4 regions of the [Rhizobium] kunmingense genome follow, and region 1 is predicted to be linked to each of the others. Evidence: riboswitches for the same ligand, from Rfam matches in the RefSeq annotation. Region 1 holds a riboswitch; each other region holds the start of a gene.
What was found. Region 1 has a riboswitch for cobalamin ahead of AC0JZ4_RS01475 (aromatic ring-hydroxylating oxygenase subunit alpha). Riboswitches for the same ligand answer to the same signal wherever they lie in the genome.
Positions count from the first base shown of each region.

Region 2: another riboswitch for cobalamin. It lies ahead of nrdH (glutaredoxin-like protein NrdH); the one in region 1 lies ahead of AC0JZ4_RS01475 (aromatic ring-hydroxylating oxygenase subunit alpha).
Region 3: another riboswitch for cobalamin. It lies ahead of AC0JZ4_RS06190 (DUF1636 family protein); the one in region 1 lies ahead of AC0JZ4_RS01475 (aromatic ring-hydroxylating oxygenase subunit alpha).
Region 4: another riboswitch for cobalamin. It lies ahead of AC0JZ4_RS17625 (ABC transporter substrate-binding protein); the one in region 1 lies ahead of AC0JZ4_RS01475 (aromatic ring-hydroxylating oxygenase subunit alpha).

Region 1 is NZ_CDRNXG010000001.1:265,381-272,657, reverse strand. Features, by position in the region: gene AC0JZ4_RS01500 (DUF1217 domain-containing protein) at 1-657, shown strand, start outside; gene AC0JZ4_RS01495 (winged helix-turn-helix domain-containing protein) at 662-1,033, opposite strand; gene AC0JZ4_RS01490 (FAD-binding oxidoreductase) at 1,030-2,478, opposite strand; gene AC0JZ4_RS01485 (L-threonylcarbamoyladenylate synthase) at 2,481-3,473, opposite strand; gene AC0JZ4_RS01480 (DUF6656 family protein) at 3,505-4,113, opposite strand; cobalamin riboswitch at 4,275-4,511, shown strand; gene AC0JZ4_RS01475 (aromatic ring-hydroxylating oxygenase subunit alpha) at 4,605-5,849, shown strand; gene AC0JZ4_RS01470 (BA14K family protein) at 5,929-6,387, shown strand; gene AC0JZ4_RS01465 (BA14K family protein) at 6,573-7,058, shown strand; gene AC0JZ4_RS01460 (transporter) at 7,137-7,277, opposite strand, start outside.
Region 2 is NZ_CDRNXG010000002.1:1,250,486-1,257,762, reverse strand. Features, by position in the region: gene AC0JZ4_RS24175 (zinc-binding dehydrogenase) at 1-327, opposite strand, end outside; gene AC0JZ4_RS24170 (LysR family transcriptional regulator) at 421-1,341, shown strand; gene nrdF (class 1b ribonucleoside-diphosphate reductase subunit beta) at 1,358-2,332, opposite strand; gene nrdE (class 1b ribonucleoside-diphosphate reductase subunit alpha) at 2,444-4,570, opposite strand; gene nrdI (class Ib ribonucleoside-diphosphate reductase assembly flavoprotein NrdI) at 4,603-5,028, opposite strand; gene nrdH (glutaredoxin-like protein NrdH) at 5,034-5,267, opposite strand; cobalamin riboswitch at 5,511-5,729, opposite strand; gene AC0JZ4_RS24145 (transporter substrate-binding domain-containing protein) at 6,074-6,910, shown strand; gene AC0JZ4_RS24140 (amino acid ABC transporter permease) at 6,933-7,277, shown strand, end outside.
Region 3 is NZ_CDRNXG010000001.1:1,241,512-1,248,788, forward strand. Features, by position in the region: gene cobN (cobaltochelatase subunit CobN) at 1-1,392, opposite strand, end outside; gene cobW (cobalamin biosynthesis protein CobW) at 1,418-2,467, opposite strand; gene AC0JZ4_RS06190 (DUF1636 family protein) at 2,464-2,880, opposite strand; cobalamin riboswitch at 2,982-3,189, opposite strand; cobalamin riboswitch at 3,249-3,460, shown strand; gene AC0JZ4_RS06195 (CbtB domain-containing protein) at 3,499-3,672, shown strand; gene AC0JZ4_RS06200 (CbtA family protein) at 3,687-4,451, shown strand; gene cobO (cob(I)yrinic acid a,c-diamide adenosyltransferase) at 4,451-5,065, shown strand; gene AC0JZ4_RS06210 (cobyric acid synthase) at 5,069-6,526, shown strand; gene cbiB (adenosylcobinamide-phosphate synthase CbiB) at 6,510-7,277, opposite strand, start outside.
Region 4 is NZ_CDRNXG010000001.1:3,642,048-3,649,324, forward strand. Features, by position in the region: gene rsmA (16S rRNA (adenine(1518)-N(6)/adenine(1519)-N(6))-dimethyltransferase RsmA) at 1-223, shown strand, start outside; gene zigA (zinc metallochaperone GTPase ZigA) at 247-1,452, opposite strand; cobalamin riboswitch at 1,620-1,816, shown strand; gene AC0JZ4_RS17625 (ABC transporter substrate-binding protein) at 1,960-2,979, shown strand; gene AC0JZ4_RS17630 (ABC transporter substrate-binding protein) at 3,061-4,074, shown strand; gene AC0JZ4_RS17635 (FecCD family ABC transporter permease) at 4,086-5,102, shown strand; gene AC0JZ4_RS17640 (ABC transporter ATP-binding protein) at 5,099-5,872, shown strand; gene AC0JZ4_RS17645 (class I SAM-dependent methyltransferase) at 5,881-6,660, shown strand; gene gmk (guanylate kinase) at 6,661-7,277, opposite strand, start outside.

The DNA.
Region 1 (7,277 bases):
CTGCTTGCCGATCGCCGGCTGCTGGACGTCATCCTGATTGCCGAAGGCTTCGACCCCGAAACGATCACCAACGACTTCCTCGAGCAGATCTTCAGCTCCGACATCGACGACCCCGAAAGCTTCGTCAACCAGCAGGATGACAAGCGCTTCGCCCAGATCGTCGGCTCGTTCAATTTCGATGCCGAGGGCGAGATCGACCGGGCCAAGGGCGGCGCGGTCCAGAATGGCGGCGAGATCGTCGCCACCCAGTCGATGTATCTGCGCCAGCTCCTGGAAACCGAGCAGGGCAACGACAATGCAGGCGTGCGTCTGGCGCTCTATTTCCAGCGCATGGCCGACACGATGACCGACCCTTATGTCATCCTCGGCGACGATGCGCTGGCCGAGTTCTTCCGCGTCACCTACAGCCTGCCCACCGAATTCAGCAACATGGATGTCGATGCGCAGGCCAAGGTCGTCGAGAAGAACCTCAATCTCGAAGACCTGTCAGACCCCGCCAAGCTCAACCGGCTGATCGAGCGCTTCACCGCGCTCTATGATCTGGAAAACAACTCCGCCCTGAACTCACCGGCCGTATCCATCCTCAACGGCAGCAACGGCTCGGCCGGCATCAGCGCCGATACGCTCTGGGCGCTGGCCCAGCTCGGCGGCCGGTAAACCGTCAGTCTTTGGAGGGCGGGGTGAAGGCCGGATCGATGTTGGCTGACAGCCATTCCAAATCGGCGCCCGCCGCCTCCTTCATCGCCGCTTCCATGCGCCGGTAGCGGGTGAGAAGTTCCTCGCCGAATTCCGTCAGCCCCGCGCCACCGCCGCTTTTGCCGCCATGGCGGGTGGCGATCGACGGCACCTTGAACATCCGGTTGATCTCGTCGGCGAGAAGCCAGGCGCGACGGTAGGACATGCCGATCGAGGCACCTGCGGCGCGGATCGAGCCATGCTCGACGATCAGCTCCAACAGCTGCGCCTTGCCCGGTCCCAGCCGGACGCCGATATCGAAATCGATGCGAATCGTCGCCTTGCGGATATGGCTCATTCGGCGCGTCCCGAAGACCCGGCCAAGACCTTGCCGGGGTTCATGATCCCGGCCGGGTCGAAAGCCGTCTTGATCCGGTGCATAAGCTCCATCTCGATCGGCGAGCGGATATGGGACAGCTCGTCGCGCTTCAGCTGGCCGATCCCGTGCTCGGCCGAAATCGAGCCGCCGAGTTCAAGCACAACCGCATGGACGATCTCGTTGATCTCGCGCCAGCGATCGAGAAACGCCTGCTTGTCAGCACTCACCGGCTGGGAAATGTTGTAATGGATGTTGCCATCGCCCAGATGCCCGAAGGCGCAGATGCGGGCGCCGGGCATGGCGGCCATCACGCCCTTTTCCGCCAGCGCCATGAATTCCGGTATTTTCGACACCGGCACGGAAACGTCATGCTTGATCGAGCCGCCTTCCGGTTTCTGCGCATCCGACATGCTTTCGCGCATGTGCCACAGCGCCTTCTGCTGCGCCACCGACGAGGCGATCACGGCATCCTGCACCAGCCCGGCTTCAAACCCCTGTTCGAGCAGCGAATTGACCATCACTTCGGCGGTCTCCGCCGAATCCGAGGTCGATATGTCGATCAGCGCATACCAGGCATGCGGGCTCTCCAGCGGATCGCGCACGCCGTCGATATGGCGGCTGGTGAATTCGATGCCGATGCGCGGCATCAGCTCGAAACCGGTCAGCGCCGTGCCGCACAGGGTCGAGGCCTTGTCGAACAGCTTCAGCGCATCTTCGGGCGAGGCAAGCCCCGCCAGCGCCACCTGATGGCCGACCGGGCGGGGAAAGAGTTTCAACACCGCGCCGGTAATGATCCCGAGCGTTCCCTCCGCGCCGATGAACAGGTCGCGCAGATCGTATCCCGTGTTGTCCTTCTTCAGCCGGCGCAGTCCGTCCCAGATCTCGCCGGTCGGCAGCACCACTTCCAGCCCGAGGCAAAGCTGGCGCATGTTGCCATAGGCGAGCACAGCCGTTCCGCCGGCATTGGTGGAAAGATTGCCGCCGATCCGGCACGAGCCTTCCGAGCCGAGCGACAGCGGAAACAGCCGCTCGACCTTTTCCGCCGCCGTATGCACGTCGGCCAGAATGACGCCGCCATCGACCACCAGAACATTGGCGACCGGATCGACATCGCGGATCCTGTTCATCCGCTCCAGCGACAGCAGAATGTCGCTGCCGCCGGCGCGCGGCGTCTGCCCACCGACCAGACCGGTATTGCCCGTCTGCGGCACGATTGCGGTGCCCGTCTGGCTGGCAAGCGTCATGATGGCGGAAACCTCGGCCGTCGAGCCGGGTTTCAGAAGCATCGGCGACGACCCCTTGTAGAGGCCACGGTTTTCGATCAGGCGCGGCGCAAGCTCCGTCTGGTCGCGCACCACATTGGCTTCGCCGACGATTGCCGCAAAGCGGTCGAGCAGGTCCGCTGCCGGTGTCATCACGTCCATGCCTAAGTCTCCCCATCGCGTGGCGCTGCCGCGCGCGCCAGTCTGTCGTTGATCGCTTCGCCCAGTCCCCCGTCGGGAATGGCGGTAATGGCAATATGCGCCGCACCCGTGGCATCGGCGCGCTTCAGGTATTCGAACAGGTTTGCCGCCGCTTCCGCAAGGCTGCCGGATGGGCTGAGATCGAAAACCGCCTTGGCTTTCTCGATGCCTGTAACCTGCACATCATGAAAGCGGATCAGCGCCTCGCCCTCTTCGACGGATGTCGCATTCAGCCGCACCGCCGCCCCCGGCGCATAATGGGAGGCGAGCATGCCCGGCGCCTCGATGATCGCCGCCGGCCCCTCGCGCCGCCTGATCGCCCGGCCCGCAACGCTGGCGATCTCGTCGGCGGCAAGCCCGCCGGGGCGCAGCAGCAGTATCGTGCCGGTTTCGGGATCGACGCGGATGATCGTCGATTCGACACCCACCGGCGAAGCGCCGCCGTCGATGATCAGCTCCAGCTTCCCGCCGAGATCATCCATCACATGGCGTGCGCTGGTCGGGCTGATCTTGCCGGATGTATTGGCGCTCGGTGCCGCAAGCGGCCGGTCATAGGCGCGGATGAGGTCGCTGGCGAAACCGGCCGGGCAGCGCAGGCCGACCGTTTCCAGTCCCGCCGTCGCCAGCGGATGGATCGCGCTGCCGGGTTTCAAGGGCAGGATGATGGTCAGCGGTCCGGGCCAGAAGGCCTCCGCCAGCTTGCGCGACAGGGGATCGAACACCGCATAGCGCTCCGCCATGGCGATATCGCAGACGTGGCAGATCAGCGGGTTGAAGCGCGGCCGGCCCTTTGTCTCGTAGATCGTCGAGATCGCTTCCGCCCGCGTCGCGTCGGCAGCAAGCCCGTAGACGGTCTCGGTCGGAATGGCGACGGGAAGGTCAAGGCCGAGCACGCGGGTGCCTTCGCGGATCGCGCGTTCAGGTTCTGCTTTTATGTCGATGATTGCGGCTGTCATGTGCCGTCAATACAGCCTCGGGGCCGCGGCTTCAAAGCCTTTTGATGATTTCGCGTACGGTCGCATCCGGCGCGCCGAGCATCAGCACGTTGCGCATCGCCTCGCGCGGGTCGCTGGTCTGGAACAACAGCCCGTTCTGCCGGAAACTGCGGTCGATCTTCGCCCCTTGGCCGGCCTCGCCCTCGATCGCCACGGCGAAATACATGCGTGAACCGCGCGGATTGATCCGGGCAAAGAAGTCGTCCTCCTCGCCGATCTCGGAGAAGAAGTTGGCGATGTAGAAGGACCACGTCACCAGCGCTTCGGGAGAAAAGAACGTCCGCGCCGCCGTCACATGGCAATAGCCCAGATGCGGGCTGCCATCGAGCGTGCGGTGAAAGATGAGCTTCGGCAGGCTGATCGAGCGATGGAAGGTGTTGAGCCGCATATGCGTCGTCTCACCGGCGGTCTCTAGCTTGCGCCCGGTCTTCTCCGCCACCTCGTCATGGCTGAGATATCGGCGCTCGTCCGGTATCCAGATCGGCCGCGCGCGGGAAATCTTGCCGGTGCGCAGGAATTCCGAATGGGCGGTCGCGTTGCGCTGTGGCGCGGTAAACGGCCGCTGTCCATTGACCTCGTAATAGCGGATCTGTCCTGGCATTGTCCTGACTCTTCCGTTCTCGATCGCGGCGGATCGTATTAGTAACATCTTAACAGTGTCTTTCCGCCGCACAGCTTGCCGATCCGGCACGAAACAGGCCCCGTCGCCAATACAGTCGCCGATGTCGCAATGTCGCCTATGCGACAGGCGGCAGTCACGTTTAAATGCGATCAAGCTCATGGTGCCGCCTCGCTAGGGGAGGCGGAGAATTGGGAAGCCGGCGGGTCGATTGAGACCTTACCGGCGCTGCCCCCGCAACGGTGGCGGAGTTGAAGGCATGGCACGGGGGAAACCCCGAACCACTGGGACAGAGCCGAACGGCCGCTCGGGAAGGTGCCATGTCAGTCCTTTAGGGATAGCTCCGAAGCCCGGAAACCAGCCTGAGCCGGAGTGATGACCGATCGCGGTGGGCGTTCGGGACAGGAATTGGCGGAATGTGTAACCGTCGGCTTGTCCATGCCCCGTCGCTTGCCTGGAGTGCGAGGAAGCATATGGACATTCATAGTCAGGTTCTGCGGCAGCTTAAGAACCGCCGCGAAGGTTTCAGCCTTGAACAGCCGTTCTATATCGATCCGGATTACTACAAGCTCGACATGGAGATGATCTGGTATCGCGACTGGCTGTTCGTCGGCCATGACTGCGAGCTGGAAAAGGGCGGCATGTATTTCACCCTTCAGGTGGGTGATTACCCGGTCCTCGTCATCCGCACCCGCGAAGGCGATATCCGCGCCTTCCACAACACCTGCCGCCATCGCGGCCACCGCGTCTGCACCAAGGATACGGGTTCGGCGACGCGCCTTGTCTGTCCCTATCACCAGTGGACCTACCAGCATGACGGCTCGCTGATGTCGGCCCGCCATATGGGCGACAATTTCGACAAGAAGCAGTTCGGCCTGAAACCCCTCCACTGCCAGGTCGTCGCGGGCTACATCTTCATCTGTCTGGCGCAGGAAGCCCCGGACTTCGCGCCCGTGCGTGCCACGATCGAGCCCTACATGGCGCCGCACCGCATTTCCGAAACCAAGGTCGCCGCCAAGAATACGATCATCGAGAAGGGCAACTGGAAACTCGTCTGGGAAAACAACCGCGAGTGCTACCACTGCGCCGGCAATCACCCGGAACTCTGCCGCACCTACCCGGAAGCGCCGACCGCGACCGGCGTGCAGGGCGCCGGCGACGATCCGTTCATCTCCGAACACTGGAGCCGTTGCGAGGCCGCCGGCCTGCCGAGCACCTTCAACATGTCGCGTGATGGCCAGTTCCGCGTTGCCCGCATGCCGCTCGTCGAGGATGCCGAGAGCTATACGATGAACGGCCGCCCGGCGGTTGCCCGCTCGCTGTCGGAAGACGTGACGATCTCCCACATCGGCACGATGCTGATGTTCCACTATCCGACCACCTGGAACCACATGCTGGTCGACCATGCGATCTCCTTCCGCGTCATCCCGATCGGGCCGGAAGAAACCGCGGTAACCACCACCTGGCTGGTCAACAAGGAAGCGGTCGAAGGCGTCGATTACAATGTCGACGAACTCACCCATGTGTGGAACATGACCAACGACCAGGACCGCCAGATCGTCGAGGAAAATGCCTTCGGCATCCGCTCGCCGGCCTACGAGCCGGGTCCCTATTCGGAAGCCCATGAGGGCGGCGTCATGCAGTTCGTCGAATGGTACGCCAACTTCATGATCGACCGGCTGAAGGGCAAGGACGCGACGCTCTCGGCTGTCGCCTGACCGGTAAAAGTTCCATTGGAACAAAATCGGGGTGTTTCGCATTGTAGATCGCCAATCTACAGATGAGGAAACATCCCCGATGACCGCATTCCGCATGCGCCTTGCCACTGCGCTGACGGCGGCTGCCGTTCTGGCCACGAGTTTCATGCCCGCCGCCGCCATGCCGGCGGTTCAGGTCATGCCGGTTCCGGTTGCCTCTGCCGCCAATGCTGCGCAGGTAACGGAAGTCCAGTATCGCGACCGTGACCGCCGCAGCTATCGCCAGGATCGCCGCTACTATCGCCAGGGCTATCACAACGGCCATCGCGGCTATCGCGAGCGCCGCCGCGGCTATCGCTATCACAACGGTTACTGGTTCCCGCTTGCAGCCTTTGCGACCGGCGCGATCATCGGCGGTGCGATCGCCAACCAGCCGCGTGCCTCGGGCGGCAGCCACGTCCAGTGGTGCGCCAACCGCTACCGCACCTACCGCGCTTCCGACAACACCTATATTCCGAGCGCCGGCATTCGCCGCACCTGCGTTTCGCCTTACAGGTAAGCAACCGGCAGGTGATTGAATTGACGGGCGTAACGGAGGCGTGAACGCCACCGAAGCGCCCGTTAATCTGCGGTTCAGCGAGAAATTTCTAAGGCTGCTGCGAAATAGATTTCTGGAATGCGGAATACAGGAACGTTTGCAACGTTCTCTGCTCGTGTCTCAACAAGGGAATGGAGAGTTAAGAGATGACTCTGTTCAAGAAGATCGCAGTCGCCGCCGTGTCGGCCATCGTGCTTGCAGGCTCGCTGGGGTCCGCCCAGGCGCTGCCTTTGCCGGCAGTCCCGAGCGCCCCGGTGGCGTCTGACGTGACCAATGTCCAGTATTATCGCGACTACGGTCCTCCGCGTCGCTGGCGTGGCGACGGCCCGCGTCGTGGCTGGTATGGCGGCCATCGCGGTTACCGCGAGTCCCGTCGTGGCTATCGCCGCCACAATGACGGCTACTGGTACCCGCTGGCAGCCTTCGGCGCCGGCGCGCTGATCGGCGGTGCCATCGCCTCGCAGCCGCGCTATGTGCAGCCCGCACCGGCCCCGGTCTATCGCAGCAGCGGTGGCCTCAATCCGCGCCACTACGACTGGTGTGCCGGCCGCTATCGTTCCTACGACAGCTATTCCAACACCTTCCAGCCGTATAACGGCCCGCGCCAGACCTGCTACTCGCCCTTCTATTGATTAGGGCAGGCAAGGCCACGGCATGACATTCGAACCCGCGCTCCGCGAAATCACCGGAGCGCGGGTTTTTCGTTGCGGCTAAAGGATACCCACCCGCCGCAGCAGCCACCAGGCGGCGGCGACGGACAGCACGATCGCGCCGAAGGCGAAGGCGGTGCCGTGCAGGCCTTCGGCAAACGGCAGCGACGAGGTGTTCATGCCGAAAAAGCCCGTCACCAG
Region 2 (7,277 bases), on a different contig from region 1:
TACCGCATATTCGGCCAGAGCCCCTGCGACGTCACCATGCGGGCCGCGGAAGCCGCCCGCAAAGCCGAACACGTCATCGCCGGCCGCGAATTTGGTCACGCCCGGACCGACCATGTCGATGACACCGGCAAAGTCGCTTTGCAGGATCGCCGGAAAATGTTCCGGCGTCATCGGCAGGCGCGCCTTGCGAACCTTCGTATCGATGGGGTTGAGGCTGGTCGTCATGATCTTCACCCTCACCTGCCCGGCTTGCGGTTCCGGCATGGGAAGATCGACCAGCTTGAGAACATCGGTACCGCCCTGTTCCGTCGCGATAACAGCCTTCATTGCGCAATCCTTTGATTTTACCTCTTCGGCACCATGATCTATTGCTGATAAAATCGCTTATAAATGGCAGAACAGGCAAGAGACCATTTCCCTATGAGCAATGATGATCGCTTGCTGCGCAAGCTCGTTGGCCTTGAAGAATTCATCCGCGTGGCAGAAACGCTGAGTTTCGTGCGGGCGGCGGAATCGCTCGGACAGGCCCCTTCCGCCCTGTCGAAGTCGATCCGGCGGCTTGAAGAAAGACTGGGCTCCCGGCTCCTGAACCGCACCACCCGCAATGTCGCCCTGACGGACGAGGGCATGGCACTTTACGGCCGGGCACGGAACTGGCTGACTGAACTCGACGACATGCAGGCGGCAGTCGGAGGCAAGCCCGGCGATCTGGCGGGCGTGGTGCGCATAGACATGCCCACCACGCTTGGCCGCGCACTGTTCATGACCCGCCTCTCCGCCTTCATGCAGCAGCATCCAAGGCTGACGGTGGAATTGCGGATGAACGACCATTACGTCAATCTGATCGCCGAAGGCGTCGACCTGGCAATACGGGTCGGCAATCTCAACGATTCCGAAATGATCGTCAGGCCACTCGGCCGGATCAGGCTCGGGACCTACATGTCACCCCGATACGCCGAGAAGCTTGGCCTGCCGCAGCATGTCGAGGATCTGCATCATCATCGCCTCATGGCATTCATGACGGGAAGCGGTCGCCCACGTCCCATGCTCTACCGCGTGGGCCGAGAGGAGATCGCGGTCGACACGCGTCATGCGGTGGCGACCTTCACCAATGGCGAAGCCATGATCGATGCGGCGGTCGCCAGTATCGGCATTACCCAGACCCCGGCGATCTACGCCCGTCAGGCGCTCTCCCAAGGCACATTGATCCAGATCTTCGGCGGTCAGGATGCGGCCGGCCTGCCGGTCCAGATCGTTTACCCCTCAAAAAGACAGATGGCGCGGAGGGTCCGCGCCATGATCGATTTTCTCGCCGAAACCATGAACGAGGCCTGGGGCTGAGGCGCTTGCCGATGGGTCAGAAATCCCAGTCATCGTCCTCGGTGGCGACAGCCTTGCCGATCACATAGGACGAGCCGGAACCGGAGAAAAAGTCGTGGTTCTCGTCGGCATTGGGAGACAGGGCCGAGAGGATCGCCGGATTGACCTTGCAGGCCTCGGCCGGGAAAAGCGCCTCGTAGCCCAGATTCATCAGCGCCTTGTTGGCGTTGTAATGCAGAAACTTCTTCACGTCCTCGGTCAGACCGGCGCCGTCATACAGCGCCTCGGTATATTTCGCTTCGTTGTCGTAAAGCTCCAGCAGCAGGTCGAAGGCGAAATCCTTGATCTCCTGGCGCTTGGCCTCGGATAGAAGCGCGACGGCGCGCTGGAACTTGTAGCCGATGTAATAGCCATGCACCGCCTCGTCGCGGATGATCAGCCGGATCAGGTCGGCGGTGTTGGTAAGCCTTGCGCGGCTCGACCAGTACATCGGCAGGTAGAAGCCGGAATAGAACAGAAAGCTTTCGAGGAAGACGGATGCGACCTTCTTCTTCAGAGGATCGCCACTTTCATATTGCGCCATGATCAACGCCGACTTCTTCTGCAGGAACTCGTTTTCCTCCGACCAGCGATACGCGTCGTCGACATCGGGCGTCGAGCAAAAGGTGGAAAAGATAGAGGAATAGGAGCGCGCATGCACCGCTTCCATGAACGAGACGTTGGAGAGTACCGCCTCCTCATGCTGGGTGGCGGCATCCTGCATCAGCCGCACGGCACCGACACCGTTCTGGATCGTGTCGAGCAGGGTAAGGCCGGTAAAGACACGGATGGTGAGCTGCTGCTCGTTGGGTTTCAGTGTCGCCCAGGACGGAATGTCGTTGGAGAGCGGCACCTTTTCCGGCAGCCAGAAATTACTGGTCAGCCGGTTCCAGACTTCGAGATCCTTGTCGTCCTCGATACGGTTCCAGTTGATGGCGCGGATAGCGGCGGCGGGTTTGACGGCGATGTTCATGGTGTTGGTTCCTGAAGGAAACGGCGAGGCTGCGGCATAGTCCCTTCGCCCCGTTTACGGGGAGAAGGTGCCGGCAGGCGGATGAGGGCAGAGGCGGACACCGATCTCAAATCAAAGTGCACACGATACGCAGCCCTGCACTTCCGTGCCGGTCAGCGCCATCTGGCGAAGGCGGATGTAATAAATTGTCTTGATGCCCTTCTTCCACGCATAGATCTGCGCCCGGTTGATGTCGCGGGTCGTGGCGGTGTCGCGGAAGAACAGCGTCAGTGACAGGCCCTGGTCGACATGCTGGGTGGCCGCCGCATAGGTGTCGATGATCTTCTCGGGCCCGATCTCGTAGGCATCCTGATAGTAATCGAGATTGTCGTTGGTCAGATAGGCCGCCGGGTAATAGACCCTGCCGATCTTGCCCTCCTTGCGGATCTCGATCTTGGAGACGATCGGATGGATCGAGGAGGTCGAGTGGTTGATATAGGAGATCGACCCGGTCGGCGGCACGGCCTGCAGGTTCTGGTTATAGAGCCCGCCCTCCATCACGGCGGCCTTCAATTCCTGCCAGTCCTCCTGTGTCGGGATATGAATGCTCGCCTGTTCGAAAAGTTCGGCGACGCGTTCCGTAGCCGGCTTCCATTCCTGTCCGGTGTATTTATCGAAATACTCACCGGAGGCGTATTTCGAGTTCTCGAAACCTTTGAAACTCTGGCCACGCTCGACCGCCAGCCGGTTCGACGCCCGGATGGCGTGATAGGTCACCGTGTAGAAATACATGTTGGTGAAATCGACGCCTTCTTCGGAGCCGTAGAAGATCCGTTCACGGGCGAGATAGCCATGCAGGTTCATCTGGCCGAGGCCGATCGCATGACTGTCCGCATTGCCCTTGGCAACCGAAGGCACCGAGGTGATGTCGCTCATGTCGGAGACCGCCGTCAGCGCCCGGATCGCGGTCTCGATCGTTTTGCCGAAATCGGCACTGTCCATCGCTGCCGCGATATTGAGCGAGCCGAGATTGCAGGAAATATCCTTGCCCATATGCTCGTAGGAAAGATCGGCGCCATAAGTGCTGGCATCGCTGACCTGCAGGATTTCGGAGCACAGATTGCTCATGGTGATACGCCCGGCAATCGGGTTGGCACGGTTCACCGTGTCCTCGAACATGATGTAGGGATAGCCGCTTTCGAACTGGATTTCGGCGATCACCTGGAAGAATTCGCGGGCCTTGATCTTCTTCTTTTTGATCCGGCTGTCGGCAACCATCTCCTCGTATTTTTCCGTCACCGAGATCTCGCTGAACGCGACGCCATAGACGCGTTCCACGTCATAGGGCGAGAACAGGTACATATCCTCGTTGTTCTTGGCGAGTTCGAACGTGATGTCGGGCACCACGACGCCGAGCGACAGCGTCTTGATGCGGATCTTTTCATCTGCATTCTCGCGCTTGGTATCGAGGAAGCGCATGATGTCGGGATGGTGGGCGTTGAGGTAGACGGCACCCGCGCCCTGACGCGCACCCAGCTGGTTGGCGTAGGAGAAGGAATCCTCCAGCAGCTTCATCACTGGAATGACACCGGATGACTGGTTCTCGATCTGCTTGATCGGTGCTCCGGCTTCGCGAAGGTTGGTGAGCGACAAGGCGACACCGCCGCCGCGCTTGGAAAGCTGCAGCGCCGAATTGATGCCGCGCGCGATGCTCTCCATATTGTCTTCGATCCGCAGCAGGAAGCAGGACACCAGCTCGCCGCGCTGCTTCTTGCCGGCATTGAGAAAGGTCGGCGTCGCCGGCTGGAAACGGCCGGAAATGATTTCGTCGACCATATCGCGGGCAAGCGCCTCGTTACCGCGCGCCAGCGCCAGCGCCACCATGCAGATACGGTCTTCGTAACGCTCCAGATAGCGTTTTCCGTCAAAGGTCTTCAGCGTGTAGGAGGTGTAATATTTGAACGCGCCGAGGAAGGTGGGGAAACGGAATTTTCTCTCATAGGCATGGTCGAACAGGTCGCGGACGAAATTGAACGCATACTGGTCCAGAACCTCCTGCTCGTAATAGCCTTCCGTCACCAGGTAATCGAGCTTCTCCCTGAGATTGTGGAAGAACACGGTATTCTGGTTCACGTGCTGAAGAAAATACTGCTTCGCCGCCTCGCGGTCCCTGTCGAGCTGGATCCTGCCATTCTCGTCGTAGAGATTGAGCATGGCGTTGAGCGCGTGATAGTCGAGCCCGGCCTCGGCCGCCTTCATCGACGCTTTCGGCTGGGAAGAGGCGGAGGACTTCACGCTCCCATCCCGCATTGTAATAGAGCTTGTCGCGTCCAAAATCGTTCCAATCCGTGTTTGACGTGATCGACATCCTCCGCAGTGCCGAGAAGCTCGAACCGATAGAGTAGCGGCACCGTGCACTTGGCGGAGATAATGTCGCCGGCGCGGCCGAAGGCGGCACCGAAGTTTGTGTTGCCGGCGGCAATCACGCCGCGGATTTGCTTGCGGTTGTCCGCGTCGTTGAGAAAGCGGATCACCTGTTTGGGCACAGCGCCCCTGTTCTCGCCGCCGCCATAGGTCGGGACGATCAGAACAAAGGGGGCGTCGGCTGCGAGCGCATCATCGCTGTCGATCGGGATGCGTAGGGCGCCAAGCCCCAGTTTTTCGACGAAACGGTGGGTGTTTTCCGACTTGGTGGAAAAATAGATCAGGCCACCCATCCCGCTCACGCCATGGCGGGCAACAGGCTGCTGATCATGTCGGGGCGGAACCCCGCCCAATGCTGCTCGCCGGCGACTACGACCGGCACCTGCCGATAGCCGAGGCCCTGCACCAGCTCATAGGCTTCCGCGTCGACGGAAACGTCGACGACGCTGTAGTCGATCCCCTGGCGATCGAGCGCGCGGGTGGTCGCCGTGCACTGAACGCAGGCGGGCTTGCTGTAGACGGTAATCATCATGATGGTCCCTTGTTGATAGGCGCGACAAAGCACTCGGACATCCGCAGATGTCCGGGCAAATAACCTGAGATGAAGGCAGACGCTGACGCTTGCCGGACGCTTAAACGCCCGTCATTCGCGCTGACGTATATGGAAACTCGAACTCATGGACTTCACCCCGAAGTGGCTCATGCGGACTGCCGGGGAAGGCGCACGCACGGAAACATCCCGCACGCTCACGCTACCTTCCGGACACCCCGCCCGTGGACGTTTTCGCTTGAGGCAGGTCTCCTGGCTCGCGGGTCGTCGCATCCGATCCGCCTTCCCAACGCCTTATGCGTCAGTGGACAAATCGACCGGATGCTCGCCGCTTACAGTTGCGGGGGCAGCTTCGGCATTGCTCGGCCTTTCAGGGCCTCACGCACCGTATTCCCGTCTTAGCTTCCGATGCGAATCGGAAGAACCTCGAACACTAGATATAGTAGACGAGACGGAAAATCCGTCAACAACTATGAAGCCTCATCCTCAGGGAAGTTTCGAAATCTGCCGATCGCCACAATGACCGCCCGACAATCATTGCCTCCGCAGGCACTCCACCGGGAAAGCGCATGGAGGCCGCGTGTGGTCAAACGGCCATCGAGTTTTCCCTCTCGCCAGAGACGTGCGTCTTGTCGATCGCGGCAGCAAGGCAGAGACGTGAGAAAAAAGCATTTCCTTTGCGGCTCAGGATGGCGGCCCTTTCTCCGAAAAGGATCAATTGTGGAACATCGTTTCTCGTGGCGACTTTGAGCTTTGGTTAAGTTGCGCGCCAAACAAGGAGCCATTTGATGTTTGTCAAAGCCGTCACCAAAACCGTTTTCGGACTTGCCCTGTCGATCGCGACGCTGGCCGCCACCCAGGCCTCTGCCGATGCGACGCTGGATCGTATCAAGGGCCGCGGCAAGCTCACCGTCGGCGTCATCCTCTCGGGCGCACCGTTCGGCTTCATCGATCCGAAGTCGCAGGAGCAGAAGGGTTACAATGTCGATATCGCCAAGGCGCTGGCAGCCGATCTCGGCGTAGAGCTGGAAACGGTGACGGTGACGCCGCCCAACCGTGTCCAGTTCCTGCAGCAGGGCAAGGTCGATATCCTTATCGCCAACATGCAGTATACCGAAGAGCGCGCCAAGGTTCTCGACTACGTGCCGACACCTTACGACCGCGCCGGCGGTGCTGCCGTAGTGCGCAAGGACAGCGGCCTTAAGGACTGGGCCGACCTCAAGGGTAAGCCGGTCTGCATCTCGCAGGGCTCCAACTACGCGCAGCCGCTGGCGGAAGAATATGGCGCCGTCGTCAAGGGTCTCCCCAGCCAGCCGGAATCGCTGCTGGCGTTGCAGGGCGGCAATTGCGTCGCTGCAGTCCATGTCGGCGCGACCGTCGGCCTGCTGCTGGTAGACCGGGCTGACGAATGGAAGGACTATGCCATCCCCTTCCCGACCGAACTGATCCCGTCCGATAGCGTCATCTGGCTGCGCAAGGGCGAGGCAGACACGCAGACTGCACTTGATGAAGCCGTCAAGAAGCTGCATGCTTCCGGCAAGATGCTTGAGCTGGCCAAGGCCAACCGTTTGCTCAACACCAAGTATCTCGAGGAAGAGAACAAGAAGCTTTCCGCCGCCCAGTAAGCGGAAGCTGCGGTAAAGCCACATGCAGGATATGAACCTTACCAGCCTGTTCGTCGATCTGACGGGCAGGCTGGGCCTCAATTACGAGTTTCTGGCGACGGGCTACGAGGCGCAGATCTGGCGTGACGGGTTCATCACCACGCTCTATCTGGTTGCCGTCACCATTCCCGTCAGCCTGATTTTTGGCCTGATCTTCGCCGGCTGCCTCACCTCGGGCAGGCTGTGGCTTTCTGCACCCGTGCGCGCGTTCGTGGAACTGACCCGCAACACGCCGACGCTGGTGCAGCTGATGTTCAGCTTTCTCGTCCTCAACACCGTCGTCTCCAACCTGTTCGGCGGCGCCCAGAACAACCCGCTTTCGCCGTTC
Region 3 (7,277 bases), 980 kb from region 1:
GAACCGATAGGCTCCGGCTTCGAGATCGCCGTCGTTTTCCGCTGTGCCCCATGCCGCATCGGCACCGGGGGCTGCACTATAGTCGTCAAGCAGCAGGGCGCCCGTCTTGCGATCGAGGCTGTCGAGTAGCTCGCGCGGCGTTGCCGGAATATCGGACACCGAATAGCCGGCGATGGAAAGCCCGTGCAGCATGGACAGCACGCTTTGCGGTACGTCCAGTCCGACCGCATAGCCTGTGCGGCCCGGAGCACTCGGATAATCGGGCATCAGGACGACGATCTTTCGCTCGGCGCGCGGTGTCTGCTGCAACCGAACAAAGGCGGCGATGCGCTCGGCGACCCGCTCTACCCGATCCGCTTCCGGCCGGTTGGCGAGATTGGCGGAGTTTGCGCCATCCTTGAAGGAGATTGCGCCGGCGAGAATACGTCCGTCCAGTTCCGGCAGGACCACGTGCATGGCAAGATCTGCTGGGTTGAGGCCACGTCTTCCCTCCACCCAGCCCTCACGCCGTGTCGTGGCGACGACGATCTGGAAAACCGGAATGCCGCTGCGGTCGAACAGCGTCTCGCCATTGTCGTCGGCGCTGCTGGCAAAGGCCGTCGTCGTCAGGATTGCCGCGGGAGCAAGCTCTGCGATGGTCTGCTCGACGAAGGCGATCGCCTCGGCATCCTTGAGGCCTGAGACGAAGACTGGAATGGGCGCAAAACCGCGTGACGACAGCGCTGCAAAAAGTGCATCGACCGGCTCGGCATCATTGGCGAGCAGCATGGAGCGATAGAAGAGTATGGGCAGCCGGGGCGCCTGTGGCGGGAAGACGGATTTGAGGTCCGCAAGCGCGATGATACCGGCGCCGGGCATGTAAAATCCGGCTTTCGGCATAGGCGCTGCTGCGGGCAGAGGGCGCACTTCGCCTTTTGCCAATGCGCCAAGTTTGCTTGCCAGAAGCTGCATATTGGCCGGCCCGCCCTCACGGAAGCACGCCAGAAGATCGGCCAGCGTTTCTTCGGAAACCGTGGATGCGGCAGCCAGCCGGTCGTCGCGCATGCTGCATTCGCCCGGCAGCATGGCCAGCGAGATTTTCCGGCGCTTCGCCAGTCGTGACAGCTCTTCGACGCCATAGGACCAGCGATCGTAGCCGCCAAGGATGCGCAGCAGGATGACTTTCGCATGGGCAGCCGTCTTTTCCGCCCACAGATCGACGGACATCGGATGGCGCAGATCCGAAAGGTTGGTCAGGGCGATGGAACTTCCTCCATCGTCCCATCCTGCTGCAACCCCGTTCAAGTCACTTCCGGAGAAGGACAAAACCACCACGTCGGCCGGCAACTGGTTAAGGTCGACCGGCTCTATCAGGTCGTCGAGTGACGACGATGTTGTGGCGAGTATATGCATCCTTCCTGCCCCGGTCCGGTGGCCTTCAGGCCGCCAGCATCTTCTCGATTGCAGCGCGGTCCAAGCCCTTTTCACCGATGATGACCAGACGGCTCCGGCGCGTTTCGTCAACACCCCATGCGCGGTCGAAATAGTGGTTGACCCGCGATCCTACCGCCTGAACCTGTAGGCGCATCGGCTTGTTCGCGACATCAATGAAGCCCTTGATGCGCAGCACGTTTTCCGCCTCCGCCGTGGCGGAAATGCGGTCGGCCAAGGCTTCGGCATCCGAAACAGTGGGCAGATCGATGACGAAACTGTCGAAATCGTCATGATCGTGGTCGTGTTCCTCGTCGTGGTGGGTCTTGCGGTTGTCGATGTCGTCCTCGACGGCAAGGCCGAGACCGATCAGCACGCCCGGATCGACGGCGCCATTGGCAGCCGGGACTATCTTTACCGCACGCGGCAGATGCGCCTGAATGCGGCCCTTGGCGGCGGCGAGCGAGGCCTGGTCCAGAAGGTCGGTCTTGGTCAGCACGATCATGTCGGCGCAGGCAACCTGGTCCTCGAAGACCTCCTCCACCGGATCGTCGTGATCGATGGAAGCATCCGCCTGACGCTGGGCTTCCAATGCGTGGTGGTCATCGGCGACACGGCCCTCGGCCAGCGCCAAGCCGTCGACCACGGCGATGACGCCGTCAACGGTGACGCGCGCTTTCACGTCCGGCCACTGGAAGGCCTGAACCAGCGGCTTCGGCAGAGCAAGGCCCGAGGTTTCGATGAGGATGTGATCGACGCGCGGCTCGCGGGAGAGGATCTGGTCGATCGCCGGAACGAAATCGTCGGCAACCGTGCAGCAGATGCAGCCGTTGGCCAGCTCGATGATGTTGTCATCCGGGCAGCTTTCGATGCCGCAGCCCTTCAGCACTTCGCCGTCGATACCGACATCGCCGAATTCGTTGACGATGATCGCCAGCCGCTTTCCGTCGAGTTTTTCGATCAGGTTGCGGATCAGCGTCGTCTTGCCGGCGCCGAGAAAGCCGGTGATGACGGTGCAGGGAACCTTGTCGAACTTGGTGCCGGAATTGACGTTCATGAAGGCATGTCCTCGTGATGATGAAAGGGTGGAATGCGGGCCGTCATGCCCTTGCCGCGCAGGCAGGAGGGGCGGCCGCGAAGGGGAAGAAAGCCGCGCTCGTCCTCAGCCAGCATCATCGCGCCGGTGACGATGTCGTCGGCATTGTCGTTGGACAGGTGGCCGAAGACATAGGACCAGCCGGAGCGGTGGTTGAAGGCGGCACTCGGGCTCTTGTCGCAATTGGCGAGACAGGTGACGGGCTTGATGGCGAGCGGCTTGCCTTCGGCAGCAATGCGCAGCGCCTCGATCAGGCCAACACCTGGACGGGCCTGACTGTCGGTCGCCTCACGACAATTGGTGCAGACGAAGATCGTCACGTCTGCTTCACCGGCGGCCGTTTCGCCATCGTTCTTTCGCACGTCACTCGTCATCGGGCCGCATACCGCCGGTCTGTCTACAATCGGGGTGCGCAACAGGCGGACGAGCCATCCTGCAGTGGAAAGAAAGCTTCGCCCGGAGCACCCCGCCGGAAAAGCGCAATTTTTGAACGGCAGGTCTCCTGGCTCGCGGGTCGTCACCATCTGCCTGCCTTCCCGGATGTCTCCAGTGGCGTTTCTGGCAGGATGGCTCGCCGCACACAGTTGCGGGGGCAGCCGCGGCATTGGATGATTGCCATCCGCACCGCATTCTCTCTTAGCCCCGACCGTTGCCGGCAAGGGACCGTCATGCCGTTCAAGTAAGCTTTCCGGTGGTGAACTGTCAATGTCGCAAAGCCGATTGCCGAGACAACCGAATTGTTTATAGTGATCGTGTCTTTGGTGCTTCAACGAGCTACCCAAGGGAATGCGGTGCGACGAAGCTCGTCAATTCCGCGGCTGCCCCCGCAACTGTAGGCGGAAAGCTTTTGCCCAACACGGCCACCAGGCCGTTACGCCACTGGAGAGATCCGGGAAGGCGGGCAAGGGCGCCAGATCCGCAAGCCAGGAGACCTGCCAGGGACATTCGGCATTTTAAACAGCCCTCGGGTGGAGGGCAGAAAGACGAAATCCATGGTTAGCTCCGCCGCAGGCGCAGTCAGCGTCTCCGCATCCAAAATCCTTCCTCTCGGCATGTCGGCCGTTCTCGGTCTCTTCATCGTCGGCTTTGTCGGCTTCTCGCATCTGGAAGTCGTCCATAACGCGGCTCACGATACGCGCCATTCGCTGGCATTTCCCTGCCACTAAAGAGGAATTCCCATATGTCGCTGTTTCGTAACATCGTCCTTGCGGCGGTGATCGCCGGCCTGTTGTCCGGTCTCCTGATGACCGTGATGCAGAGCTTTTCCACGGTGCCGCTCATTCTTGCGGCCGAAACCTTTGAGACTGCCGGTGGGGAAGATGCCGGGCACTCCCATGACGTGGCCCCGGCCGCCGGTGCTGCCGCGCCTGCCGAAGCCGACCATCATCACGATGCGGAAGCCTGGGCGCCTGCAGATGGCCTGGAGCGCTTTATCTACACCGCTGCAGCCAATATTCTTTCTGCGGTTGGTTTCGCGCTCGTTGCCATTGCTGTCGCCGAGGCACTCGGCGGGTTTGGCGGATGGCGCGGCGGCCTGATGTTCGGCATTGCCGGCTTCCTTACCGTCAGCCTGGCACCCGGCCTTGGCCTGCCGCCGGAACTGCCGGGCATGCCGGCGGCGGAACTCGGGCCGCGCCAGGTCTGGTGGACGGCGACAGTGGTGTGCACCGCGATTGGTCTCGGCCTTCTCGCCTATAGCCGTTCGGCGCTTCTTGCGGCGCTGGCGATCGTGCTTCTTGTGGCCCCGCATCTCATCGGTGCACCGCTGCCGCCTACGCACGAGACGGCCGTGCCGATCGAGCTTCATGCCCGCTTCGTCAATGCCGTCTATGCAACCAACCTCGTCTTCTGGGCTGTTCTCGGCGCGCTGGCCGGCGTATTGCGGCAGAAACTTCGCAGCGGCGAGGCCGCATCCATCGGATCAAACCGGGAGCTTGCAGCATAGTGAAAGACGTCGATCAGACCGCCGAGGAGCGCCATCGCGCCAAGATGGCGAACCGCAAGGCGGTTCAGGATGCGGAAGTCGCCGAGAAGACCCTCGAAAAGGGTCTTCTCATCGTCCATACAGGCCCCGGCAAAGGCAAGTCGACCGCAGCCTTCGGGCTAGCGCTTCGCATGCTCGGCAACAATCGCCGCGTCGGGATCGTGCAGTTCATCAAAGGCGCATGGTCGACGGGCGAGCAGCCGGCGCTCGCCGTCTTCGGCGATCGCGTTGTCTGGCATACGATGGGCGAAGGCTTTACCTGGGAAACCCAGGACCTGAAGCGCGATATCGCGGCAGCCGAAAAGGCGTGGGAGAAGGCGCTCGAGCTGATGGCGGACGAGACGATCGGTCTCGTCATTCTCGACGAACTGAACATTGCCCTGCGCTACGACTATCTCGATCTCGAAAAGGTCGTCGCCGGCTTGTCTGCCCGCCGCCCGGACCTGCATGTCGTCGTCACCGGCCGCAACGCGAAGCCGGCGCTGATCGAGGCGGCCGATCTCGTCACCGAGATGTCGCTGGTCAAGCATCACTTCAAGGCGGGCGTCAAAGCCCAGGCCGGAATCGAGTTCTGACCGATGCCGGCAAAGTCGCTGATGTTCCAGGGAACAGGCTCCGATGTGGGCAAGTCCCTCATCGTTGCAGGTCTGGCGCGTGCCTTCAGTTTGCGTGGACTGAGCGTTCTGCCGTTCAAGCCGCAGAACATGTCGAACAATGCCGCGGTCACTGCGGATGGCGGCGAGATCGGCCGCGCGCAGGCGCTGCAGGCGCGCGGCGCCGGCGTGCCCCTCAGCGTCCACATGAACCCGGTTCTTCTGAAACCGCAAAGCGATATCGGTTCGCAGGTCGTCGTGCAGGGGCGGGTGGAAGGCAATGCCAAGGCGTCCGAATACCAGCATCTGAAACCGAAGCTTTTGCCGAGGGTGCTGCAAAGCTTCGAGATACTGCGGGAGAGAGCCGATCTCGTTCTCGTCGAAGGGGCCGGCAGTGCCTCGGAAATCAACCTGCGCAGCAACGATATCGCAAACATGGGCTTCGCCCGTGCCGCCGACGTGCCCGTGGTACTGATCGGCGATATCGATCGAGGCGGCGTTATCGCCAGTCTTGCCGGCACGAAGCTCGTCATAGACGCCGACGATGCAGCGATGATCCGTGGCTTTATCGTCAATCGGTTTCGCGGCGATCCGGCGCTGTTTGCCGAGGGCATGGACATGATCGGCAGATTTACCGGCTGGCAGTCCATCGGCCTTTTGCCGCATTTCGCCGATGCGGCACTGCTGCCGGCAGAGGACGCGCTTGGCCTCAACCAGAGCTTTGCCCGCAAGCCGGGCGCAAAAATCCGTATCGCTGTACCGATCCTGCCGCATATTTCCAATTTCGACGATCTCGATCCGCTGGAAGCCGAACCGGATGTCGAGCTTATCCGGGTGCGGCGCGGGGAGGTCATTCCCGGCGATTGCGATCTGGTGCTGCTGGTCGGATCGAAGGCGACGATTGCGGATCTTTGCGCCCTGCGCGAGGCCGGGTTCGATGTCGATATTGCTGCGCATCACCGTCGCGGCGGTCGCGTTCTGGGGCTTTGCGGCGGTTACCAGATGCTCGGCAGGCGGCTTTCAGATCCCGAGGGTACGGAGGGGCAGCCGGGCGCCGTCGAAGGACTTGGCCTGCTCGATGTAGAGACGGTGCTTGCCGGCACCAAGAGGCTCGAAGCCGTCTCGGGCACCAGTTTCGACGGCATATCCTTCGCTGGCTATGAAATGCATATCGGCCGGACTTCCGGCGTCGATTGCGCGCGGCCGTTTGCAACGATCGCTGGGCAGTCAGAGGGGGCCTGCTCGGCCGATGGGCGGGTTGTCGGCAGTTACGTCCATGGATTGTTTTCCGATGACGCGCAGCGGTCGGCGTGGATCACGCGACTGGGTGGGGGGGCGTCGGGTCTCGATTACGAGGCCAATGTCGATGCCATTCTTAATCGTCTTGCCGCGCATATGGAGCGGCATCTCGATCTGACCGGGCTGCTCAGACTTGCCAGATGAGAAGCGCCAGGGCGCCGAAAAGTCCGATCAGCAGCATATCGGCGATACGGGCGATCTTCAGCGCATCATAGATATCGTCATAGGTCAGTTCGGTGCGTCCGCCTTCGCCCATATAGCGGGCCTCGATCATCTCGCCCGCATAGCTGCGCGGGCCGGCGAGAGCGACGCCGAGAGCGCCGGCCATCGCAGCTTCCGGCCAGCCGGCATTGGGGGAGCGATGATGTCTTGCATCGTGGCGGATCGCCCTGATGGCATTGCCCGGCGATGCATCGCGGACGAAGAAGGCGGACGCGACGAAAAGCCCCGCGGTCAGCCGGGATGCAGGCAGGTTGATCACGTCGTCGAAACGCGCGGCCGCCCAGCCGAAGGCCTCGTGGCGCGGCGAGCGATGGCCGATCATGCTGTCGGCGGTATTGGCCGCCTTGTAGGCCGCGCCGGCCGGCAGGCCGCCGATGCCCATCCAGAAGGCCGGTGCAACGATGCCGTCGGAAAAGTTTTCGGAAAGGCTTTCGATCGCCGCGCGGCAGACGGCCGCTTCATCGAGCTGGTCGACATCGCGTCCGACGATCCTCGAAACGGCTGCGCGGCCGGCCGGCAGGCCGTGATGCTTGAGCGAGGACGCCACATCGCGCACATGCCGCTCCAGGCTCTTCTGGGCGGGAAGGCTGGCGGCGACAAGGATCAGCACGATCGGGCCGAGCGGAAGGGCAAGCAGGATATCCTGAAGGATGGCGCTGACAACGATGACCAC
Region 4 (7,277 bases), 3.4 Mb from region 1:
CACGGTGGTGCATCTGACGCCGAAGGCAAATCCTTTGCCCTGCGACGTCAACAAGCTGGAGCGCATTACCCAGGCGGCTTTCGGCCAGCGCCGCAAGATGCTGCGCCAGAGCCTGAAGCCGGTGGGCGGCGAGGCGCTGCTCGCCAAGGTCGGCATCGAGCCGCAGCGCCGTGCGGAAACGCTTTCCGTTGCAGAATTCGTGGCGCTGGCGAACGCGCTTTAAACGCGTCCGCCCCTGTCACCGGGTCATGATGCCTGCCGTTCCCATACTGCGAAGGGATCCGGCAGGTTCGCCCAGTTTTCCGGCGTAAACCCATCCGCCTCGATCAGGCACGCATCCAGCTCTGCCGTGACCCGCGCTTGATCCATAGTATCGGTGCCGATGAAGACGATTTCCTGCCGCCGGTCGCCCCAGACGGGATCGAGATAGGGCTGCATCATCCTGTAGAACTCCGGGCTGTCGGGCCAACGCTCCTTCGGCACGGCCGACCACCACATGCCGGTGCGGCCGGTGCGCACCAGCGCCCCCGCCTGGCTGATCTCGCCGACGAAATGCGGCCGCGTCGCCAGCCAGAAGAAGCCCTTGGCCCGCACGACGCCCGGCCACGAGCGATCGATGAAGCGCTGGAATTTTTCGGGCTCGAAAGGCTGGCGGGCGCGGTAGACGAAGGAGCGGATGCCATATTCCTCCGTCTCCGGCACATGGTCCTTGAAACCATGCAGTTCCTTGAACCACAACGGGTGCTGCTCTGCCTTGTCGAAATCGAAGCGGCCGGTGCCCAGCACGTCCTTCAATTCCACCTTGCCGAAATCCGTCTCGATTAATTTTGCATCGGGATTGAGCGCCACGATGATCTTTCGCGCGGCGTCGCGGTCGTCAGGGGTCGCGGTGCCGATCTTGTTGAGGACGACGACATCGGCAAACTCGATCTGCTCGACAAGGAGGTCGACGATGGTGCGGTTGTCGCCCTCGCCCGCCGTCTCGCCGCGATCGGCGAGGAAGTCGCCGGAGCCGTAATCCTTCAACAGATTGGCGGCATCGACAACGGTGACCATCGTATCCAGCCGCGCAACGTCCGACAGGCTCAGACCATTCTCGTCGCGGAAATCGAATGTGGCGGCCACCGGCAGCGGCTCGGCAATGCCGGTCGATTCGATCAGCAGATAATCGAACCGCCCCTGTTCGGCGAGCGCCCTCACCTCCTGCAGAAGATCGTCGCGCAGCGTGCAACAGATGCAGCCATTGGTCATTTCGACCAGCTGTTCCTGCGTGCGCGACAGGTTGGCGCCGCCATCGCGCACCAGTGCGGCATCGATATTGACCTCGCTCATGTCGTTGACGATCAGCGCCACCCGCATGCCCTCGCGGTTCGACAGGATGTGATTGAGCATGGTCGTCTTGCCGGCGCCTAGAAAGCCGGAGAGCACGGTGACGGGAAGTTTGTCTTTCATTTGCAAAAGCCCATTGCGTCATTTGTTACGTTATACTATTACGAAATCACAAGCAGCGACTGCCGTCAAGCCTTGTAGAGAAGACATGACGTCCGGCGGGGCGGCGGGCCGGTCGTGCGCAAGTCAACGGACAAGCCCAAATCACTAGACAAGCTTTGGCCTGTCTCCTATCAAGGCTGCGCTACGGTTCTGCATTCGCAGATGAAAAGGGAACGCGGTGAGGTTTATCAAAACCGATCCCGCGACTGCCCTCGCAACTGTAAGCGGCGAGCTTTTCGTCACAGCCACTGGTTCTCGAACCGGGAAGGCGACGGGCAGCGTTCGAGCCGCGAGTCAGGAGACCTGCCGCAGCGAGGCTAAAACCAATACCGGACGAGGTGTTCCGGCGGGAGAATGATATGACGCAAGCGACACTGTCGCCCGCCATCCTGATGTGGACCGCAAACGCGGCCTTGCATCGTCCTGCCTTTCATCCCGGCAAAGCCATTTCCCTTGAAAGGACAGGACATGAAACTCGGCCTTATCGCCGCACTCTTTGCGATTTCCGCATCGGCACTTCCCGCAACAGCCTTCGCCGCCTCGACCAGCTATCCGCTGACACTTGAGAATTGCGGCCAGCAGATCACTTTCGACAAGGCTCCGGCCAAGATGGTTTCCATCGGCCAAGGCATGACGGAAGTGCTCTATTCGCTCGGCCTCGCCGACAAAGTCTCCGGCACCGCCGTCTGGGTCGGTCCGGTTCTGCCGGAATATGCCGAGGTCAACGCCAAAATCAAACGGCTTGCCGATAACGACCCGAGCTTCGAATCCATCGTCGGGCTGGAGCCGGATCTGGTCGCCGCCGAGTTCGAATGGCATGTCGGCCCGATGGGTTCGGTCGCCAAGCGCGAGCAGTTTTCCGATATCGGCGTCAACACCTACATCTCGCCGGCCGATTGCGTTGCCAAGACCAACACCGATGGTGGCGACGGGGTGCGCAAGGAGCTGTTTACGATGGACCTGATCTATCGCCAGATCGGTGAGCTGGCGCAGATCTTCGATGTGCAGGACCGCGGGGCCAAGCTGATCGCCGATCTGAAGACCCGCGAAGCCGCAGCCGTCGCCTCGATCAAGGGCGCGGAAGCGAAGAACCTGCCGGTGGTCTTCTGGTTCTCCAGCAAAGAAACCAAGGGAGACGCCTTCATCGCCGGCAAGAACAGCGCGCCGGCCTATATCCTCAAGACGCTCGGCGCACAGAATGTCGTGACAACCGAAGAGGAATGGCCGCTGGTCAGCTGGGAAACGATTGCCGAGGCCAACCCTGCCGTGATCGTCATCGCCACCATGGACCGCCGCCGCTATGCCGCCGACGACCCGGCGGTGAAGGTGTCCTTCCTCGAAACCGATCCGGTAGTCAGCGAACTCGACGCGGTGAAGAACAGGCATTTCGTGATGATGGACGCACAGTCGATGAACCCGACGATCCGCACGATCGAAGGCATCGAGATCCTGGCAAAGGGCATCCAGTCCTTCGGACTTGCGAACTGAACAAGCCCCTTATGTCGCGCCTGCCTCACGGTGGGCGTGACGCTTCTTTCGCATGTCCATGCCCTTCCGAAAGGACAGACCATGAAATCCGGCCTGATCGCCGCCCTTATCGCGCTCCCCTTCACCGCCCTTTCCTCCGCAGCCTTCGCCGCCCCGGCCGGCTATCCGCTGACGCTGGAAAACTGCGGCGCGGACATCGTCATCGAAAAGCCTCCACAAAAGGCCGTTGGCCTCGGCCAGAACAGCACCGAGATCCTGCTGATGCTCGGCCTTGCCGATCGCATGGCCGGCAGCGCCATCTGGGTGTCTCCGGTTCTGCCAGCGCTTGCGGCGGATAACGCCAAGGTGCACCGCATCGCCGCCAACACGCCGAATTTCGAGGCCGTCGTCGCCCGCGAGCCGGATTTCATCGCCGCACAGTTCTTGACCTCGGTCGGGCCGCAGGGCCGTGTGGGAACGCGCCAGCAGTTTGCCGATCTCGGCGTGCCGAGCTACGTCTCGCCGACCGACTGCACCGTGACCGACAATGCCGTCTCGGATGGCGCGCGCAAACAGATGTTTTCCATGGACCTGCTCTATCAGGAGATCGATGAACTCTCGCGTATCTTCGACGTCGCCGACCGTGGTGAAGCGCTGATCGCCGAACTGAAAGGTCGCGAGGCCTCGGTGCGCGCCCGTGTGGCCGACAAGGCGAAGGATGTCAGCCTCGTCTACTGGTTCTCCTCGCCGGAACTTGCCGGCGACGCCTGGATGGCCGGCAAGAACGGCGCCTCGGGCTACATCACCGAAGTGCTGGGCGCAAAGAACATCGTCACATCCGAACAGGAATGGCCGCTCATCGGCTGGGAGGCGATCGCGGCAGACAACCCGAGCGTCATCGTCATCGGCACGATGGACCGCCGCAACCAGACGGCAGACGATCCTGCCGCCAAGAAACAGTTCCTTTCCACAGATCCGGTCGCAAGCAAGCTCGATGCGGTCGAAAACGGTCGTATCGTGGAGATGGATGCGCAGGCGATGAACCCGACGATCCGCACCATCAACGGGCTTGAAATCGTCGCGGATGCTCTTGGCAGGTTCGGATTGCTGAAGTGACCCCATCACGCATCAAACCGTGGCTCGCCGGCATTGCCGGCGTGCTCATCGTCATTGTCGCCCTGTTCATCGCGATCACCGCCGGTGTGGCGATCGGCGAAATGACGATCCCGATGGAGACGACGATTGCCGCCGTCACCAACCGGCTCGGCCTGACGGATATCGCGGTGCCGCGCATCCAGGAGGCAGTGATCTGGGATTACCGCCTGTCGCGCTCGCTCGTCGCCGCCTTCTGCGGCGCGGGGCTGGCGCTGTCGGGTGCGATCCTGCAATCGCTGCTGCGCAACCCGCTGGCCGAGCCTTACGTTCTCGGCATCTCGGCCGGCGCTTCCACCGGGGCCGTCTCGGTCATGCTGCTCGGCTTCGGTGGCGGGGCGATCTCGCTTTCTGTCGGTGCCTTCGGCGGCGCGCTTTTAGCCTTCGCCTTCGTCGTCATGCTGGCAAGCGGCCGGCAGACGGCGGATCGCACCATTCTGGCCGGCGTGGCGGCCTCGCAACTCTTCAATGCACTCACCTCGTATATCGTCTCCACCTCCGCCAATGCCGAACAGGCGCGCAGCGTGATGTTCTGGCTGCTCGGCAGCTTTGCCGGCGTGCGCTGGCCGGAGGTGGCACTCGCCTCTTCCGTCGTCGCCGTCGGGCTCATCATCTGCATCTGGCACTCGCGCGCACTCGACGCCTTCACCTTCGGCGAGGACGCCGCCCGTTCGCTCGGGATCGCCGTGGGCCGCGTGCGCGTCGTGCTGTTGCTCGTCACCGCGCTGATGACTGCGACCATGGTCAGCATGGTCGGCGCGATCGGCTTTGTCGGCCTCGTCATTCCGCATGCGGCCCGCTTCATCGTCGGTCCCGGCCATATGCGGTTGCTGCCGGCCTGTGCGCTCGTCGGCGCGCTGTTCATGGTGGTCGCAGACATCGTCTCGCGGATCATTATCGCCCCACAGGTGCTGCCCATCGGCGTGGTCACGGCGCTTGTCGGCGTGCCGTTCTTCTCTGTCATCCTCTATCGCGCACGGAGGGCCGCATGAGCGACCATCCCAAACTCGCCGCGACGGCCGTGCGCTGGCTTGCCGGCCGCAAGGTCATCGTCGATGGCGTGACGATCGATGTCGAGCCCGGCCAGACGCTCGGGCTGATCGGCCCGAACGGTTCCGGCAAGTCCTCGCTGATCCGCCTGCTTGCCGGGCTGCGTGCACCGGCAAATGGAGAGATCACGCTGGATGCGAGGGCAATCGGCGCTTTCGGTCGCCGTGAGCTTGCCCGCCGGGTGGCGGTGGTCGAACAGCATTCGATGACGGAGGCCAATGTCACAGTTCTGGACGTCGTCAAGCTCGGCCGCACGCCGCACCGTTCGGCGCTTTCCCCCTGGACCGGCGAGGATGACAGGATCGTGGAGGAGGCGCTTGTCCGCGTCGGGCTCGATGATCGCCGCGAGCAGTTCTGGCATACGCTGTCGGGCGGCGAACGGCAGCGGGTGCAGCTGGCCCGCGCATTGGCGCAGTCGCCCTCCGTGCTCATCCTCGACGAGCCAACCAACCATCTCGACATCCACCACCAGATCGACATCCTGCGGCTGGTCGAGGGGCTTTCTGTCACGACCGTCGTGGCGATCCACGACCTCAATCTCGCCGCCCGTTTCTGTGACCGGATTGCGGTTCTTGCGGAAGGAAAGCTGGTTGCCTGCGGCACACCGGCCGAAATCCTCACCGAGAGGCTGATTGCCGACGTGTTCGCCGTCGAGGCGCATGTCTCGACCTCGGCCCATCACGGCCGGCTTCATATCCAATTCCTGATGTAGGACGACGCATGCAGAACTGGTCGATCAAGGACGATATCCGCGCCTACTGGACGATCCGGGCCGAAACCTATGACGCAAGCCCCGGCCACGGCATTGCCCGCGAGACGGAGATGGAGGCCTGGGGCCGGCTGATACGCCGGCATCTCGGCGAAGGTGCAGGCCGGCAGGCGCTCGACCTCGCCTGCGGCACCGGTGTGATGACGATGCTGATGCACGGGCTGGGTTTTCAGGTAACCGGTCTCGACTTCACCGAGGCGATGATGGCACGCGCCCGGCGCAAGGCGGATGATGCGGGTGCGGCGATCAAATTCCTCACCCGCGATGCGGAAGAGACGATGGAGCCGGACAATGCCTACGACGTCATCATCGCAAGACATCTGGTCTGGACGCTCACCGATCCGCAAAAGGCCTTTTCGGAATGGCTGCGCCTCCTGAAACCCGGCGGCCGCCTGCTGATCATCGACGGCGACTTCGTGCGCAAGCACTGGCTGGAGCGGTTGCTGCCGCTGCTCGACCGCTATCTTGGCAAGCCGAAGGACGGCCATAGCCTGCTGACGCCCGAGCAATGGCAGAACCACGAGAGAATAGTCTCGCAGGTTCATTTCCGCGAAGGCATCCGGGCGGAGGATACGGTGAAGCTGTTCGAAAACGCGGGATTTGCCGCACTCGAGATCGATACAGATCTCTCCGACATCAGGAAGGCGCGCGGCATATCGCTCATGTCACGCAAGGGCCTCGCCTCGACGCTGCAGCACCGGTTCGCGATTTCGGGGCAGAAGCCCGCCTGATCAGAGTTTCGGCTCTTCCGTCAGAAGCGTGCCGACGAAATCGAACAGGCCGTGGCGGCGGTCGCGACGGACGCGCTCGGCGTTGACGATACAGTTGACGTGGCCGAAAGCCTCATCGAGATCGTCGTTGACGATGACATAGTCATATTCGCGCCAATGCTCGATCTCGGCGCGGGAGTTCAGAAGCCGCGTGCGGATGACCTCTTCCGAGTCCTCCGCACGGCGGTGCAGACGCGATTGCAGTTCGGTCATCGTCGGCGGCAGGACGAAAATGGAGACGATGTCGGCCTTCATCTTTTCCTGCAGCTGCAGCGCGCCCTGCCAGTCGATATCGAACAGCATGTCGCGGCCTTCGGCCATCGCCTGTTCCACCGGCTCGCGTGGCGTACCGTAGAAATTGCCGTGAACCTCCGCCCATTCCAGCAGCTCGCCATTGTCGCGCATGCGCTCGAACTGCGGGATCGAGATGAAATGGTAGTGCGTGCCGGCGATCTCGCTCGGGCGCTTGGCCCGCGTCGTCACGCTGACGGAGATTTCCAGGCTGTGATCGTCTCTCAGCAGGTTGCCTGCGATCGTCGACTTTCCGGCACCGGAAGGCGACGACAGAACGAGCATGA